One region of the Streptomyces sp. NPDC004752 genome, then DNA from elsewhere that is predicted to be linked to it. Evidence: riboswitches for the same ligand, from Rfam matches in the RefSeq annotation. Region 1 holds a riboswitch; the other holds the start of a gene.
The links. Region 1 has a riboswitch for S-adenosylmethionine ahead of thrC (threonine synthase). Riboswitches for the same ligand answer to the same signal wherever they lie in the genome.

Region 1 (7,179 bases):
AAGAACGCGATCCTCACCCTCCTGTCCGGTGTCGACGGCCCGACGGCCGCCCGCCTGCTGGAGGAGTCCGGCGGCCATCTGCGTGCCGCGCTGGCGGGCGCGGGCGGCTGACCCGCACGCCCGGGGAGCGCGCAACGCCCCGCCTCCGGAAGGTCATGTCCCGCGCCTTCCGGCGCCCGCCACCCGCATCGGGCGCCCCGTGACGTCCCGTGACACGCCCGAGGGCGGCACCCCCTGGCTTCAGGGAGTGCCGCCCTCGGTACGCGACGGACGGAGCCGATCCTCGATGAGGATCAGAAGTCCATGTCACCGCCCGGCATGCCACCCGGGGCGGCCGGAGCGGCCTTCTCGGGCTTGTCGGCGATGACGGCCTCGGTGGTGAGGAACAGCGCGGCGATGGAGGCGGCGTTCTGCAGGGCGGAACGCGTCACCTTCGCCGGGTCGATGATGCCCTCGGCGACCAGGTCGACGTACTCGCCGGTCGCGGCGTTCAGGCCGTGGCCCGGGGTGAGGTTGCGGACCTTCTCGACCACGACGCCGCCCTCAAGGCCGGCGTTGACGGCGATCTGCTTGAGCGGGGCCTCCAGGGCGAGCTTCACGGCCTGCGCGCCGGTCGCCTCGTCCCCGTCCAGCTCCAGCTTCTCGAAGACGTTGGTGGTCTGCAGCAGGGCCACGCCACCACCGGCGACGATGCCCTCCTCGACGGCCGCCTTGGCGTTGCGCACGGCGTCCTCGATGCGGTGCTTGCGCTCCTTCAGCTCCACCTCGGTGGCGGCACCGGCCTTGATGACGGCGACGCCGCCGGCCAGCTTGGCCAGGCGCTCCTGGAGCTTCTCGCGGTCGTAGTCCGAGTCGCTGTTCTCGATCTCGGCGCGGATCTGGTTGACCCGGCCGTTGACCTGCTCGGAGGAGCCGGCACCGTCGACGATGGTGGTCTCGTCCTTGGTGATGACGACCTTGCGGGCGCGGCCCAGGAGGTCCAGGGTCGCGTTCTCCAGCTTGAGGCCGACCTCCTCGGAGATGACCTCGCCGCCCGTGAGGATGGCGATGTCGCCGAGCATGGCCTTGCGGCGGTCGCCGAAGCCCGGGGCCTTGACGGCGACGGACTTGAAGGTGCCGCGGATCTTGTTGACGACCAGGGTGGACAGAGCCTCGCCCTCGACGTCCTCGGCGATGATCAGCAGCGGCTTGCCCGACTGCATGACCTTCTCCAGGAGCGGGAGCAGGTCCTTGACGGAGCTGATCTTGGAGTTGGCGATCAGGATGTACGGGTCGTCGAGCGACGCCTCCATACGCTCCATGTCGGTGGCGAAGTACGCCGAGATGTAGCCCTTGTCGAAGCGCATGCCCTCGGTGAGCTCAAGCTCAAGGCCGAAGGTCTGCGACTCCTCGACGGTGATGACGCCTTCCTTGCCGACCTTGTCCATGGCCTCGGCGATCAGCTCGCCGATCTGGGTGTCGGCGGCGGAGATGGAGGCCGTGGAGGCGATCTGCTCCTTGGTCTCGACGTCCTTCGCCTGCTCCAGCAGGGCGGCGGAGACGGCCTCGACGGCCTTCTCGATACCGCGCTTCAGGGCCATCGGGTTGGCGCCGGCGGCGACGTTGCGCAGGCCCTCCTTGACCAGGGCCTGGGCGAGGACGGTCGCGGTGGTCGTACCGTCACCGGCGACGTCGTCCGTCTTCTTGGCTACTTCCTTGACCAGCTCGGCGCCGATCTTCTCGTACGGGTCCTCGAGCTCGATCTCCTTGGCGATGGAGACACCATCGTTGGTGATCGTGGGGGCGCCCCACTTCTTCTCGAGGACGACGTTGCGGCCCTTGGGGCCGAGCGTCACCTTCACGGCGTCCGCGAGCTGGTTCATGCCGCGCTCGAGGCCGCGCCGCGCCTCCTCGTCGAACGCGATGATCTTGGCCATGTGAAGTGGTCCCTCCAGGACTGGGGGTGATTCCTTCGGACCGCGCCCGCGCCCGCGACGGACGGCTCGCCGACCTCGTGGTTCCTTGCCCCACACGGCCCGCGGGCCTCACCGACCCGGTCCTTCGTTGTCACTCTCACCTTCAGAGTGCTAACGCCAATGATTAGCACTCGACCCACCCGAGTGCAAGATGCGACCGTGACGCGGGCCCGTCGCGTGGGGTCGCGGCGCGGCGGTGACGGCGGGGTGGTGAAGGGTGCCGGACGGGTGTACGCGCCCCCGGGCCGGGCGGCGTGGGGCATGGCGAAGGGCCCGCACCCCGAAAGCTGCGGGCCCTTCGCGTGAAGTACGTTCAGGCGGTGACGCGAACCATATCGGCCTGCGGGCCCTTCTGACCCTGCGAGATCTCGAACTCGACCCGCTGGCCCTCTTCCAGGGTGCGGTAGCCGTCCATCTGAATCGCGCTGTAGTGGACGAAGACGTCCGCACCACCGTCGACCGCGATGAAGCCGTACCCCTTCTCCGCGTTGAACCACTTGACGGTGCCCTGAGCCATGCCTAACTCCCCTATTACTGGCCCTTGCACAGATCCACACTTCGTGGACCCGGGTCAGACCTCACCCTCCACGGTGGGGGGCGTGCGCCGGAACGCGTCGACCGCGGCTGAATGTATCTGTCCAACTGCCGTCTGCAACAGGTCAATCGGACGAGAAATCTGGACGCGCCCGGTCGGGAATTTATTGAGAATTCATCAGAATTCAGGGCAAGTCGGGCTCCATAAAAGGAGCAAAAGCCGCGAAGAAAGCGGGGAGTTTGGCGACTTCTTGGCGGGTGCACGGAGTGAATCCGGGGCCTGCGCCCCGGGAGGCCGGGAACGCGTTCCCCAACTCTACCGCGCTCAACCCCACTGAATGACCCCCTCCGTTTCTCTCACGGAGGGGGCCATCGGATGAACAGTCGGTAATGGGAGTTATCGAAGGTAAGGGAGCGTCAGCCGCCGGCCACGGCCGGGATGATGGACACGCCCGCGCCGTCCGGCGTCGCGGTCTGAAGGCCCTGCTCGAAGCGGACGTCGTCGTCGTTGACGTACACGTTGACGAAGCGGCGCAGCTTGCCCTGGTCGTCCAGGACGCGCGCGGCGATGCCGGTGTGGTTCTTCTCCAGGTCGGCGATGACCTCTTCGAGGGTGGCGCCCTCGGCGCTCACCTCGGCCCGGCCGCCCGTGTAGGTACGCAGAATGGTGGGGATGCGAACGGTCACGCTCATGCGAGGCCAGCCTCTCGGAAGGAGTCCAGGTTGGGGCGGATGGTGGCGGTCAGGCCGGTGCCGGCCACCGCGTCGAGGGTCTTGAGGCCGTCGCCGGTGTTGAGGACGACCGTGGTGAGCGCGGGGTCGAGGACACCGTCCTCGATCAGCTTCTTCGTCACACCCACGGTGACGCCGCCGGCCGTCTCCGCGAAGATGCCCTCGGTCCGCGCCAGCAGCTTGATCGCCTCGACCACCTGCTCGTCCGTCACGTCCTCCACGGCGCCGCCGGTGCGGCGGGCGATGTCGAGCACATAAGGGCCGTCGGCCGGGTTGCCGATCGCCAGGGACTTGGCGATGGTGTTCGGCTTCTGCGGGCGGACCACGTCCTGACCGGCCTTGAACGCGGTGGACACCGGCGAGCAGCCCTCGGCCTGCGCGCCGAAGATCTTGTACGGCCGGTCCTCGACGAGGCCCAGCGCGATCAGCTCCCGCAGTCCCTTGTCGACCTTGGTGAGCTGGGAGCCGGAGGCGATCGGGACGACGATCTGGTCGGGCAGCCGCCAGCCGAGCTGCTCGCAGATCTCGTACGCCAGGGTCTTGGAGCCCTCCGCGTAGTACGGCCGCAGATTGACGTTGACGAAGCCCCAGCCCTCGCCGGCCGGATCGCCGATCAGCTCGGAGCAGAAGCGGTTCACGTCGTCGTAGTTGCCCTCGATGCCGACGAGATCACCGCCGTAGATCGCGGCCATGACGACCTTGCCCTGCTCCAGGTCGTGCGGGATGAACACACAGGAGCGCAGTCCGGCGCGGGCCGCCGCGGCGCCGACGGCCCCGGCGAGGTTGCCGGTCGAGGAGCAGGACAGGGTCGTGAAGCCGAAGGCGCGCGCCGCCTCCAGCGCCTGGGCGACCACCCGGTCCTTGAAGGAGTGCGTCGGGTTGCCGGAGTCGTCCTTCACATACAGGCCGCCGGTGACGCCCAGCTCGCGGGCCAGGTTGTCGGCCTGCACCAGCTTGGTCCAGCCCGGGTTCAGATTGGGCTTTGCGGCCACGTCCGCGGGGACCGGCAGCAGCGGCGCATAGCGCCAGATGTTCGCGGGACCCGCCTCGATCGTCCGACGCAGCTCCTCGGTGTCGTACGCCGAGAAGTCGTAGGCGATCTCCAGCGGGCCGAAACACTCCTCGCAGGCGAACACCGGTCCGAGTGGCACCCGGTGGCCGCACTCGCGGCAGCTCAAGGCCGCGGCGGGACCGAGGTTCGCGGACTGGTTCGTGGTGCTTGCAACGGTCTGCACAGCCATGTGAGGCGAGGCCCTTTCTCCTCATCTTCCTCACGACGCATCTCGCCGTGAGACGGATTTGGCACCTTCCCTAGCCGGGAGCCTCGCGGAAACGATCGACTGGTGCAGCGATCCTTACGAGTACCGACTGGAGGGTTGCCGGGGCTTCATCGGGCCGTGTCCCTCTGCCCCTCTGGATGAGCTGTATGCGGTTGTGAACGCCGAATGGCCCCGACATGCGATGGCCATCCGCGTTGTTCAAGACTGTAACCGAAGGCCAGGACAGTTGAGATAGTCGTCCGAACCGCGAGATGGATCACACCCGCGCCCGGTGTGATCACGACAGTGAGGAGCAGCCGACCGTGCTGGAAGAAGTCGAGCGCTGGCTGGCCACCCGCTCCTGGTCGGTGACCGACCGCCCGCTGCACACCATCCTCGCCGCGAAACAGCGCACGGGCCAGTCGGTCTCCGTCGTGCTGCCCGCGCTCAACGAGGAGGAGACGGTCGGCGACATCGTCGCGGTCATCCGGCACGACCTCATGCGCCAGGCGCCGCTGGTCGACGAGATCGTCGTCGTCGACTCGGGGTCCGCCGACCGCACCGCCGAGGTGGCCGCCGCGGCGGGCGCCCGGGTGGAGCACCGCGACGCCATCCTGCCGCGGCTGCCCGCCGCACCCGGCAAGGGCGAGGTCCTGTGGCGCTCGCTGCTGGTCACCGGCGGGGACATCGTCTGCTTCGTCGACGCGGACCTGCGGGAGTTCTCCACCGACTTCGTCACCGGGATCGTGGGCCCACTGCTCACCGACCCGGACATCGACCTGGTCAAAGCCATGTACGACCGGCCGCTGGCCGGCGCGGCCGGCCAGGGCGGCCGGGTCACCGAGCTGATGGCCCGCCCGCTGCTCAATATGCACTGGCCGCGGCTGGCCGGTTTTGTGCAGCCGCTCGGCGGCGAGTACGCGGCCCGCCGCTCGCTGCTGGAGCAGCTGCCGTTCCCTGTCGGATACGGCGTCGAACTGGGCATGCTGATCGACGCCCTGCACCTGGTGGGCCTGGACGCCCTCGCCCAGGTCGATGTCGGCGTGCGCAAGCACCGGCACCAGGACGGGCAGGCGCTGGGCCGGATGGCCGCCTCGATCTACCGCACCGCCCAGCTGCGGCTGGCCCGCGGGCATCTCGTGCGGCCCTCCCTCACCCAGTTCGAACGGGGCGAGGACGGCTTCGAGCCGCGCACCCACCCGGTGGACACCGAGGAACGGCCGCCCATGGTGGAGATCGCGGAGTACGCCGCCCGCCGGGTGGCCTGAAGCCGAAGGTGTGCTGTGTTCGGCCCACCCGGGGAGCCGACCGTACGTTTGAGCGTTTGTGGGCCGGGCTAGGTTGAGGCGTATGGCTTCCACGCAGGGTGCTGCCCAGGTGCTGGTCGCGTCCAACCGCGGCCCGGTCTCGTACACCGTCCAGCAGGACGGCACGCTGGTCGCCCGGCGGGGCGGCGGTGGGCTGGTCTCCGGGCTCTCGGCGATCGGGCCCGACGCGGACGCGCTGTGGGTGTGCTCGGCGCTGTCCGACGGCGACCGTGAGGCGGTGCGCCGCGGGGTCGGCGAGCCCGGCGTGCGGATGCTGGACATTCCGGCCGACGTGTACGCCGACGCCTACAACGGCATCGCCAACTCGGTGCTGTGGTTTGTGCATCACATGCTCTACCAGACCCCGCTGGAGCCGGTCTTCGACGCGGAGTTCCGGCGGCAGTGGGTGTCCTACCGGGCCTACAACCGGGCGTTCGCGGAGGCGCTGGCCCAGGAGGCGGCCGAGGGCGCGGCCGTCGTCGTGCAGGACTACCATCTGGCGCTGGCCCCCAGGATGCTCCGGCAGCGCCGCCCCGACCTGCGCATCGGCCACTTCTCACACACCCCGTGGGCGCCGCCGGACTACTTCCGGCTGCTGCCCGACGACATCGCGGCCGAGCTGCTCGCCGGGATCCTCGGCGCGGACCGCGCGGCGTTCCTCACCCGGCGCTGGGCGGACGCCTTCACCGACTGCTGCCACGCGGTCCTCGGGCCCGGTATCCCGGCCGGCACCCGCATCGGTGTGCACGGTCTGGGCGCCGACGCGGACTTCCTGCGGGGGCGCGCGCACGAGCCGGACGTGGCCGAGCGGATGACGGCGCTGCGGACGGAGATCGGCGCGGGCCGCAAGACGATCGTGCGGGTGGACCGCACCGAGCTGTCCAAGAACATCGTGCGCGGACTGCTGGCGTACCGGCAGTTGCTGGCGGACCGCCCCGAGTGGCGCGAGCGGGTCGTGCACCTCGCCTTCGCCTACCCCTCACGCCAGGACCTGGCCGTGTACCGGGCGTACACGGCCGAGGTACGGCGCATCGCGCAGGAGATCAACTCGGTGTACGGGACGCCGGGTTGGACGCCGGTGCTGCTGCACGTCGAGGACGACTTCGCGCGTTCGCTGGCCGCCTACCGGCTGGCCGACGTGGCCCTGGTGAACCCGATCCGGGACGGCATGAACCTGGTCGCCAAGGAGGTGCCGGTCGTCTCCGACGAGGGCTGTGCGCTGGTGCTGTCCCGGGAGGCCGGGGCGTACGAGGAGCTGGGCGAGGACGCGATCACCGTCAACCCGTACGACATCGGAGGCACGGCGGACGCCCTGCACCGGGCGCTCACCCTGCCGGCGGAGGAGCGGGCGGAGCGGACCAAGCGGCTGGCCGCCGCGGCCACGGCGCTGCC
Region 2 (7,179 bases), on a different contig from region 1:
CGCACGACAAGTCGATCTTCGTCTTCCCGATCGGTCACATCAGCGCGCTCAACTTCGCGCTCGGCCTGACCCTCGGCGCGGCGCTGTTCTGCATCGGTGCGGGCGCGGTCCACTGGGCCCGCACCCTGATGTCCGACGCGGAGATCGCCGACGAACGGCACGCGATCGAGGCGACCCCCGAGGTCCGCGCGAAGGTGCACGCGGACTTCAAGCAGGGCGCCAAGGAGTCGGCGCTCGGTCGCCGCAAGCTGATCCGCAACACGATGTTCGGCGCGCTCACCCTGGTGCCGCTCTCTGGCGTCGTCCTGCTGCGCGACCTCGGCCCGCTGCCCGAGTCCAAGCTCCGCCACACGCTGTGGAAGAACGGCACGCTGCTCGTCAACATGAACACCAACGAGCCGCTGCGTCCCTCGGACGTCGCCGTCGGCTCGCTGACCTTCGCCAAGCCCGAGGGCCTGGAGGAGCACGACGAGGAGTTCCAGACCGAGATCGCCAAGGCCGCCGTGATGATCGTCCGGATCCAGCCGGACAACATCAAGGACAAGCGCGAGCTCGAGTGGTCGCACGAGGGCATCGTGGCCTACTCGAAGATCTGCACCCACGTCGGTTGCCCGATCTCGCTCTACGAGCAGCAGACGCACCATGTGCTCTGCCCGTGCCACCAGTCCACCTTCGACCTCTCCGACGGTGCCCGAGTGATCTTCGGCCCCGCCGGCCACGCCCTGCCGCAGCTGCACATCGGCGTGAGCGACGAGGGCTACCTCCAGGCGCTCGGCGACTTCGCGGAGCCCGTCGGTCCTGCCTTCTGGGAGCGCGGATGAGCACTGCAACGAACCAAGAGCCCCGCTCCGGCGGGAAGGCACCGGCCGGCGAACGCGTCGCCGACTGGGCCGACGGCCGGCTCGGGATCTACTCCCTGGCCAAGGCCAACATGCGCAAGATCTTCCCCGACCACTGGTCGTTCATGTTGGGCGAGGTCTGCCTCTACAGCTTCATCATCATCATCCTCACGGGTGTGTATCTGACGCTGTTCTTCCACCCGTCGATGAACGAGGTGGAGTACCACGGCTCGTACGTCCCGCTGCAGGGTCAGCTGATGTCCGAGGCGTTCAACTCGACCCTGCACATCTCCTTCGATGTGCGCGGTGGTCTGCTGGTCCGGCAGATCCACCACTGGGCCGCGCTGATCTTCCTCGCCGGCATGTTCGTGCACATGATGCGCGTGTTCTTCACCGGCGCGTTCCGCAAGCCGCGTGAGATCAACTGGCTGTTCGGCTTCCTGCTGTTCGTCCTCGGCATGTTCACCGGCTTCACCGGTTACTCGCTCCCGGACGACCTGCTCTCCGGCACCGGTGTCCGCTTCATGGAGGGCGCGATCCTGTCCGTGCCGATCGTCGGCACATACCTCTCGTTCTTCCTCTTCGGCGGCGAGTTCCCCGGCCATGACTTCGTGGCCCGGTTCTACTCGGTCCACATCCTGCTGCTGCCGGGCATCATGCTCGGCCTGGTGGTGGGCCACCTGATCCTGGTCTTCTACCACAAGCACACGCAGTTCGCGGGCCCCGGAAAGACCGAGAAGAACGTCGTCGGCATGCCGCTGCTGCCGGTCTACATGGCCAAGGCCGGAGGCTTCTTCTTCCTGGTCTTCGGCGCCATCGCGGCCATCGCGGCCATCGCGCAGATCAACCCGATCTGGGCCATCGGCCCCTACCGTGCGGACCAGGTGTCCACCGGCGCCCAGCCCGACTGGTACATGGGCTTCGCCGAGGGTCTGATCCGCTTCATGCCGGGCTGGGAGATCAACCTCTGGGGCCACACGCTCGTCCTGGGCGTGTTCATCCCGCTGGTCGTCTTCCCGCTGGTCCTGGCGGCGATCGCGGTCTACCCGTTCATCGAGTCCTGGGTCACCGGCGACAAGAGCGAGCACCACATCCTGGACCGCCCGCGCAACGCCCCGACCCGTACCGCGTTCGGTGTCGCCTGGATCACGATCTACATGATCACCCTGGTCGGCGGTGGCAACGACCTGTGGGCCACGCATCTGCATCTGTCGATCAACGCCGTCACCTGGTTCGTCCGGATCTTCTTCTTCGCCGGACCGGTCATCGCGTTCATCGTCACCAAGCGGATCTGCCTCGGCCTGCAGCGCCGGGACCGCGACAAGGTGCTGCACGGCCGCGAGACCGGCATCATCAAGCGCCTGCCGCACGGTGAGTTCATCGAGGTCCACGAGCCGCTCAGCCAGGAGCAGCTGCACACCCTCACGGCCCACCACCAGTACGAGCCGGCCGAGATCGGCCCGACGGTCGACGAGAACGGTGTCGAGCGGAAGGTGAAGGGTTCCGAGAAGCTGCGCGCCAAGCTCAGCGACGCCTACTACGGCGAGGACGCCCAGATCCCGAAGCCCACCGTCGAGGAGTACAAGGAGATCACGAGCGGCCACGGCCACCACTGATCGCTGCGCACGCCACACCACGTGCGAGGGGCTCCGTCCGAACACCGGACGGGGCCCCTCGCACGTCCGCCGGGTGGATAGGGTGGAGTCGATCCGTACATGACGACGATCTGCGACGACCGGAGCGGCTGATGAGCGCTGTGACCCCCGCTGGAGGCGACACCGCGGCGGGCCGTTCCTGGCCCGAGCTGCTGAGCACCCTGCTCGGCGGGCAGGACCTGAGCGCCCGTGACACGGCGTGGGCCATGGACCGCATCATGTCCGGCGAGGCGGCGGATGCCCAGATCGCCGGCTTCCTGGTGGCCCTGCGGGCCAAGGGGGAGACGGTCGAGGAGATCACCGGTCTGGTCGAGGCGATGTACCAGCATGCCAAGCCGCTGCACATCCCCGGGCCGGCCGTCGACATCGTCGGCACGGGCGGCGACCGGGCCAAGACGGTCAACATCTCGACGATGTCCGCCATCGTGCTCGCGGGCACCGGCGCCAAGGTCGTCAAGCACGGCAACCGGGCGTCCTCCTCGGCCAGCGGATCCTCCGATGTGCTCGAACAGCTCGGCATCAATCTGGATCTGACGCCCGAACGCGTGGCGCGGGTGGTCGAGGAGGCCGGGATCACCTTCTGCTTCGCGGCCGCCTTCCACCCCTCGATGCGGTTCGTCGGCGCGGTCCGGCGCGACCTGGGGATCCCGACCTCGTTCAACCTGCTCGGCCCGCTGACCAACCCGGCCCGGGTCACCGCCTCGGCGATCGGCTGCTTCGACACCCGGATGGCGGGGCTCATCGCCGGGGTGCTGGCCGAGCGCGGCTCGTCCGCGCTGGTGTTCCGCGGGGACGACGGCCTGGACGAGCTGACGATCACCGCCACCTCCCGGGTGTGGAGGGTGCGCGACGGCAAGATCACCGAGGAGGTCTTCGACCCGCGCGAGGTCGGCCTCGACCTGGTGCCCGTGGCGGCGCTGCGCGGCGCCGACCCCGCCTACAACGCCGGGGTGGCCCGGCGGCTGCTGGACGGCGAGACGGGCCCGGTGCGGGACGCCGTCCTGCTGAACTCGGCGGCGGCACTGGTGGCCCTGGAACCGGGGGACGGGCCGTTGGTGGAGCGGATCCGGGCCGGCATGGCCAAGGCAGCCGAGTCGATCGACTCGGGCGCGGCCCGGCGGACGCTCGAACGGTGGGCCGCCGCCACCCACGCCTGAACCCTCGTACGGCGCTGTGCCTCAAGGCGTGGTCCAGGATGCGGACCACGCCTTGCGCACAGAAGATCGTGTGGCAGGATGTCTCCAGGTCATGAGCGACAGTCATTCGGCCCCGGCCGACTGTCCGGCAACCCTCCGTCCGTGGCGGGGTGCCCCGGGTGAAGACCAGGCCGTAGGCAGCGAGGTCTGCGGCAAGCGCGGACCCCTCGCACTCTGCTGAGTGATGCAGCCCAGGGGTCCTGGTCGTCGAGGGAGCCTCTCGTGAGCAAGCGAATGCGATAGGGCCGCAGAGCCCCGCCTCCGCGTACCCCTTTCACCCCTTCCCACGCCGAGCCCTGCCCGACGCAGCTGTGCTCGCGTGGTGAATTCCGCCTGCATTCACGGGAGTTGTGCCATGTCCGTCTCCACCGCTGCCTCCGCCCAGTCGCTCTGCGCCCCGCTGCCCGTCCTCGGCCGCGATGTCACCGTGCCGCTCGTCACCGGCGGCGAGGTCACCTATGCCGCCCTCGACTACGCGGCCAGCGCCCCCGCCCTCCAGCGCGTCTGGGACGACGTGGCCGCCTACGCCCCCTACTACGGCAGCGTGCACCGCGGCGCCGGCTACCTCTCGCAGCTGTCCACCGACCTGTTCGAGAACGCCCGCGCGACCGTCGCCGAGTTCCTGGACTGCCGCCCCGACGACCAGTTGATCTTCACCCGCTCCACCACCGACTCGCTCAACCTGCTGGCGTCCGCGCTCCCCGCCGACTGCCAGGTCTTCGTCTTCGAGACCGAGCATCACGCCTCGCTGCTGCCCTGGAAGGACGCCCAGGTCAGCTACCTCGACGCCCCGCGCACCCCGGCGCAGGCCGTCGCGACCCTTCAGGCGGCACTGGCCGACCGTTCCCCCAGCGCTCGGCTTCGCTCGACCGGCTCGGGCCCCGACAGCCCGGCCCTGGTCTGCGTCACCGGTGCCTCCAACGTCACCGGCGAGCTGTGGCCGGTGCGTGAGCTGGCCGCCGTCGCCCATGCGCACGGCGCCCGGATCGTCCTGGACGCCGCCCAGCTCGCCCCGCACCACCCGGTGTCGGTGCGGGATCTCGACGTCGACTGGGTCGCCTTCTCCGGACACAAGCTGTACGCCCCGTTCGGTGCCGGTGTGCTGGCCGGACGCGCCGACTGGCTGCGCGCGGCCGAGCCGTATCTCGCGGGCGGCGGGGCGAGCCGTACGGTCACCCGGCGGGCGGACGGGGGCGTGGCCGTGGAGTGGCACGAGACGGCTGCCCGCCATGAGGCCGGCTCGCCGAACGTGATCGGCGCCTACGCCGTCGCCTCGGCCTGCAAGGCCCTCACGGAAGCCGGTTTCGACACCCTGGTCGCCCGCGAGCGGCACCTGATCGACACGGTTCGCGCGGGGCTCGCCGAGGTCCCCGAGGTCCGGGTCCTCTCCCTGTTCGGCGACGCCGCGCCGCGGGTCGGCGTGCTCTCCTTCGTGGTCGAGGGCTGGAACAGCTCCCACTTCGCGGCCGCGCTCTCCGCCGAGTACGGCATCGGCGTCCGCGACGGGCTCTTCTGCGCCCACCCTCTCGTCCGCACTCTTCTGGGCAGCGACCCGCAGTCCCAGGGGGAGTGCGGTGCGCCGGAGGCCGCGCCCGGCGAGAAGTCCCTCAACGCGATCCGCGTCAGCTTCGGCGCGGGTACGCCCGACGAACACGTCGACCGGTTCGTGAACGCCGTCAAGCAGCTGATCCGGGACGGCGCGAAGTGGCAGTACCACACGGAGAACGGCCGCTGCGTCCCCGCAGCCTGACCCAACACCCAAGCGCCCCCGCCGGGGAACGAACCCGCACGACATACCAGCACGTAGAAGCCCCCGGAGGGGTGCGCGGGGAACGGCGCGCCCAGCCACGATGGCGCGGGAGCCAACGGCTGGCAGACGCCCCCGGAGGGGCGCGGGGAACTGCGCGATCAGCCACGACGGCGCCGCAGCCGATCGACGGCACATCGCGGCTTTCCCAGCGGAGCGCTTAGCGCCTAGTTGTCCAGGCCGATGGCGAAGGCCGCTTCCAGGTCATGCTGCGAGTACGTACGGAAGGCCACGTGGGTGTCCGTGGCCTCCACGCCCTGGATCTTGCTGATGCGGCCGGGGATGACCTCGGCGAGGTCCTCGTGCCGGCCGACCCGGACCATGGCGATCAGATCGTAGGTGCCGGTGACCGAGAAGACCTCGCTGACGCTGTCCAGCGCCGCGATCTGCTCGGCGATCTCGGGGATCCGGTCCACGCTGGTCTTGATGAGCACGATCGCGGTGATCACGGCTGTTTCTCTCCCTCGGGAGCCGGAGCTGGGGCGGCCTTCACTCTAGCCCGACGCCCGAACCGCACCCACGCGAGGACGAAGCCCAGCGAGAAGCCCACCAGGTGGGCCAGGTAGGCCACCCCGGGCCCCTGGGTGGCCTGCCGCGCCTCCGCCCACTGCAGCGCCGCCCAGAAGGGCAGTACGACCCAGGCGGGGAAGCGCAGCGGGAGGAAGAAGAGGAAGGGGAGGAGACTGGTGACACGGGCGCCGGGGAACAGGAACAGGAACGCCCCGAGCACCGCGGAGATCGCCCCGGAGGCACCGACCAGGGACTGCTGGGAGCCGGCGTTGGCGGCCGCGTAACCGATCAGCGCCAGATAGCCGCAGCCGACGTAGAACAAGGTGAACTGCACGCGGCCCATCCGTTCCTCGGTCATCACCCCGAAGACATAGAGGAAGAGCATGTTGCCGAGCAGATGCACCCAGCTGCCGTGCACGAACAGCGCCGTGGCGGGGGTGAGCGCCTCCCCGGCCGGGCCGTCGAACAGGTTCGCGGGGACGACACCCCAGCGCCGGAAGTACGCCCGCTGCGCGGCCGCCAGCCCGTCACCGGTGCCGTACGTCGGATTGAACCCGGACGCGGGCCCGATCACGAAGATCAGACAGCACAGGGCGATCAGGGCGTGCGTCATCGGCGCCGACGAGCCACGGACCGCTCTGCAGGTCCGCCCGGCCATCGCGCTCCAGTTGCTGATCATGAATACAGAGCATGACGTAACGGCACGCAGTAGCACAGATCGCCTCGCCGCCGTGGACGAACGGGCGACGAGGACCCGCCAGGCCGTAGGGTTACGAGCCACACACGCCGGGCAGACGGCGTGTCACGGACACTGGAAGGAAGCGAACAGTCACGATGCCGGTTCCCCTGCCGACCGCCACGACCCGATGGCGCTGCACCCTCTGCGGCAACCTCACCCGCTTCGATGTGACCCGCGCATCGAAGGTCGTCGAGTACATCCACCTCGATCTCGCGGGCGAGCCGAAGGTCGAGGAGCGTGAGGTGGTCAGTGAGACCATCGAGTCGGTGCGCTGCCGCTGGTGCAACGCGATGGACCAGGTGGAACTGGTGGACAGGCCGGGCGCCGACTCCTGAGCGCAGGAGGCGGCCCCGCACGGACCTTGGGGTGTGACGGATGGCGGAGACCGCAGGCGGGGGGCCGGGCGACGGCACCGCCGAGGTGCTTGACCGTC

Region 2: linked by a shared signal. The riboswitch ahead of ACWEKM_RS23020 (aminotransferase class V-fold PLP-dependent enzyme) and the one ahead of thrC (threonine synthase) in region 1 are both predicted to bind S-adenosylmethionine.

The regions. Positions count from the first base shown of each region.
Region 1 covers NZ_JBSGBN010000002.1:70,252-77,430, forward strand. Annotated here, with positions in the region: gene murQ (N-acetylmuramic acid 6-phosphate etherase) at 1-111, shown strand, start outside; gene groL (chaperonin GroEL) at 294-1,916, opposite strand; gene ACWEKM_RS01340 (cold-shock protein) at 2,269-2,472, opposite strand; gene ACWEKM_RS01345 (MoaD/ThiS family protein) at 2,907-3,182, opposite strand; gene thrC (threonine synthase) at 3,179-4,462, opposite strand; SAM riboswitch class I at 4,481-4,645, opposite strand; gene ACWEKM_RS01355 (glucosyl-3-phosphoglycerate synthase) at 4,804-5,748, shown strand; gene ACWEKM_RS01360 (alpha,alpha-trehalose-phosphate synthase (UDP-forming)) at 5,831-7,179, shown strand, end outside.
Region 2 covers NZ_JBSGBN010000055.1:12,505-19,683, forward strand. Annotated here, with positions in the region: gene qcrA (cytochrome bc1 complex Rieske iron-sulfur subunit) at 1-821, shown strand, start outside; gene qcrB (cytochrome bc1 complex cytochrome b subunit) at 818-2,455, shown strand; gene trpD (anthranilate phosphoribosyltransferase) at 2,587-3,651, shown strand; SAM riboswitch class IV at 3,739-3,855, shown strand; gene ACWEKM_RS23020 (aminotransferase class V-fold PLP-dependent enzyme) at 4,046-5,440, shown strand; gene ACWEKM_RS23025 (Lrp/AsnC family transcriptional regulator) at 5,665-5,946, opposite strand; gene ACWEKM_RS23030 (rhomboid family intramembrane serine protease) at 5,943-6,686, opposite strand; gene ACWEKM_RS23035 (hypothetical protein) at 6,842-7,081, shown strand; gene ACWEKM_RS23040 (NYN domain-containing protein) at 7,122-7,179, shown strand, end outside.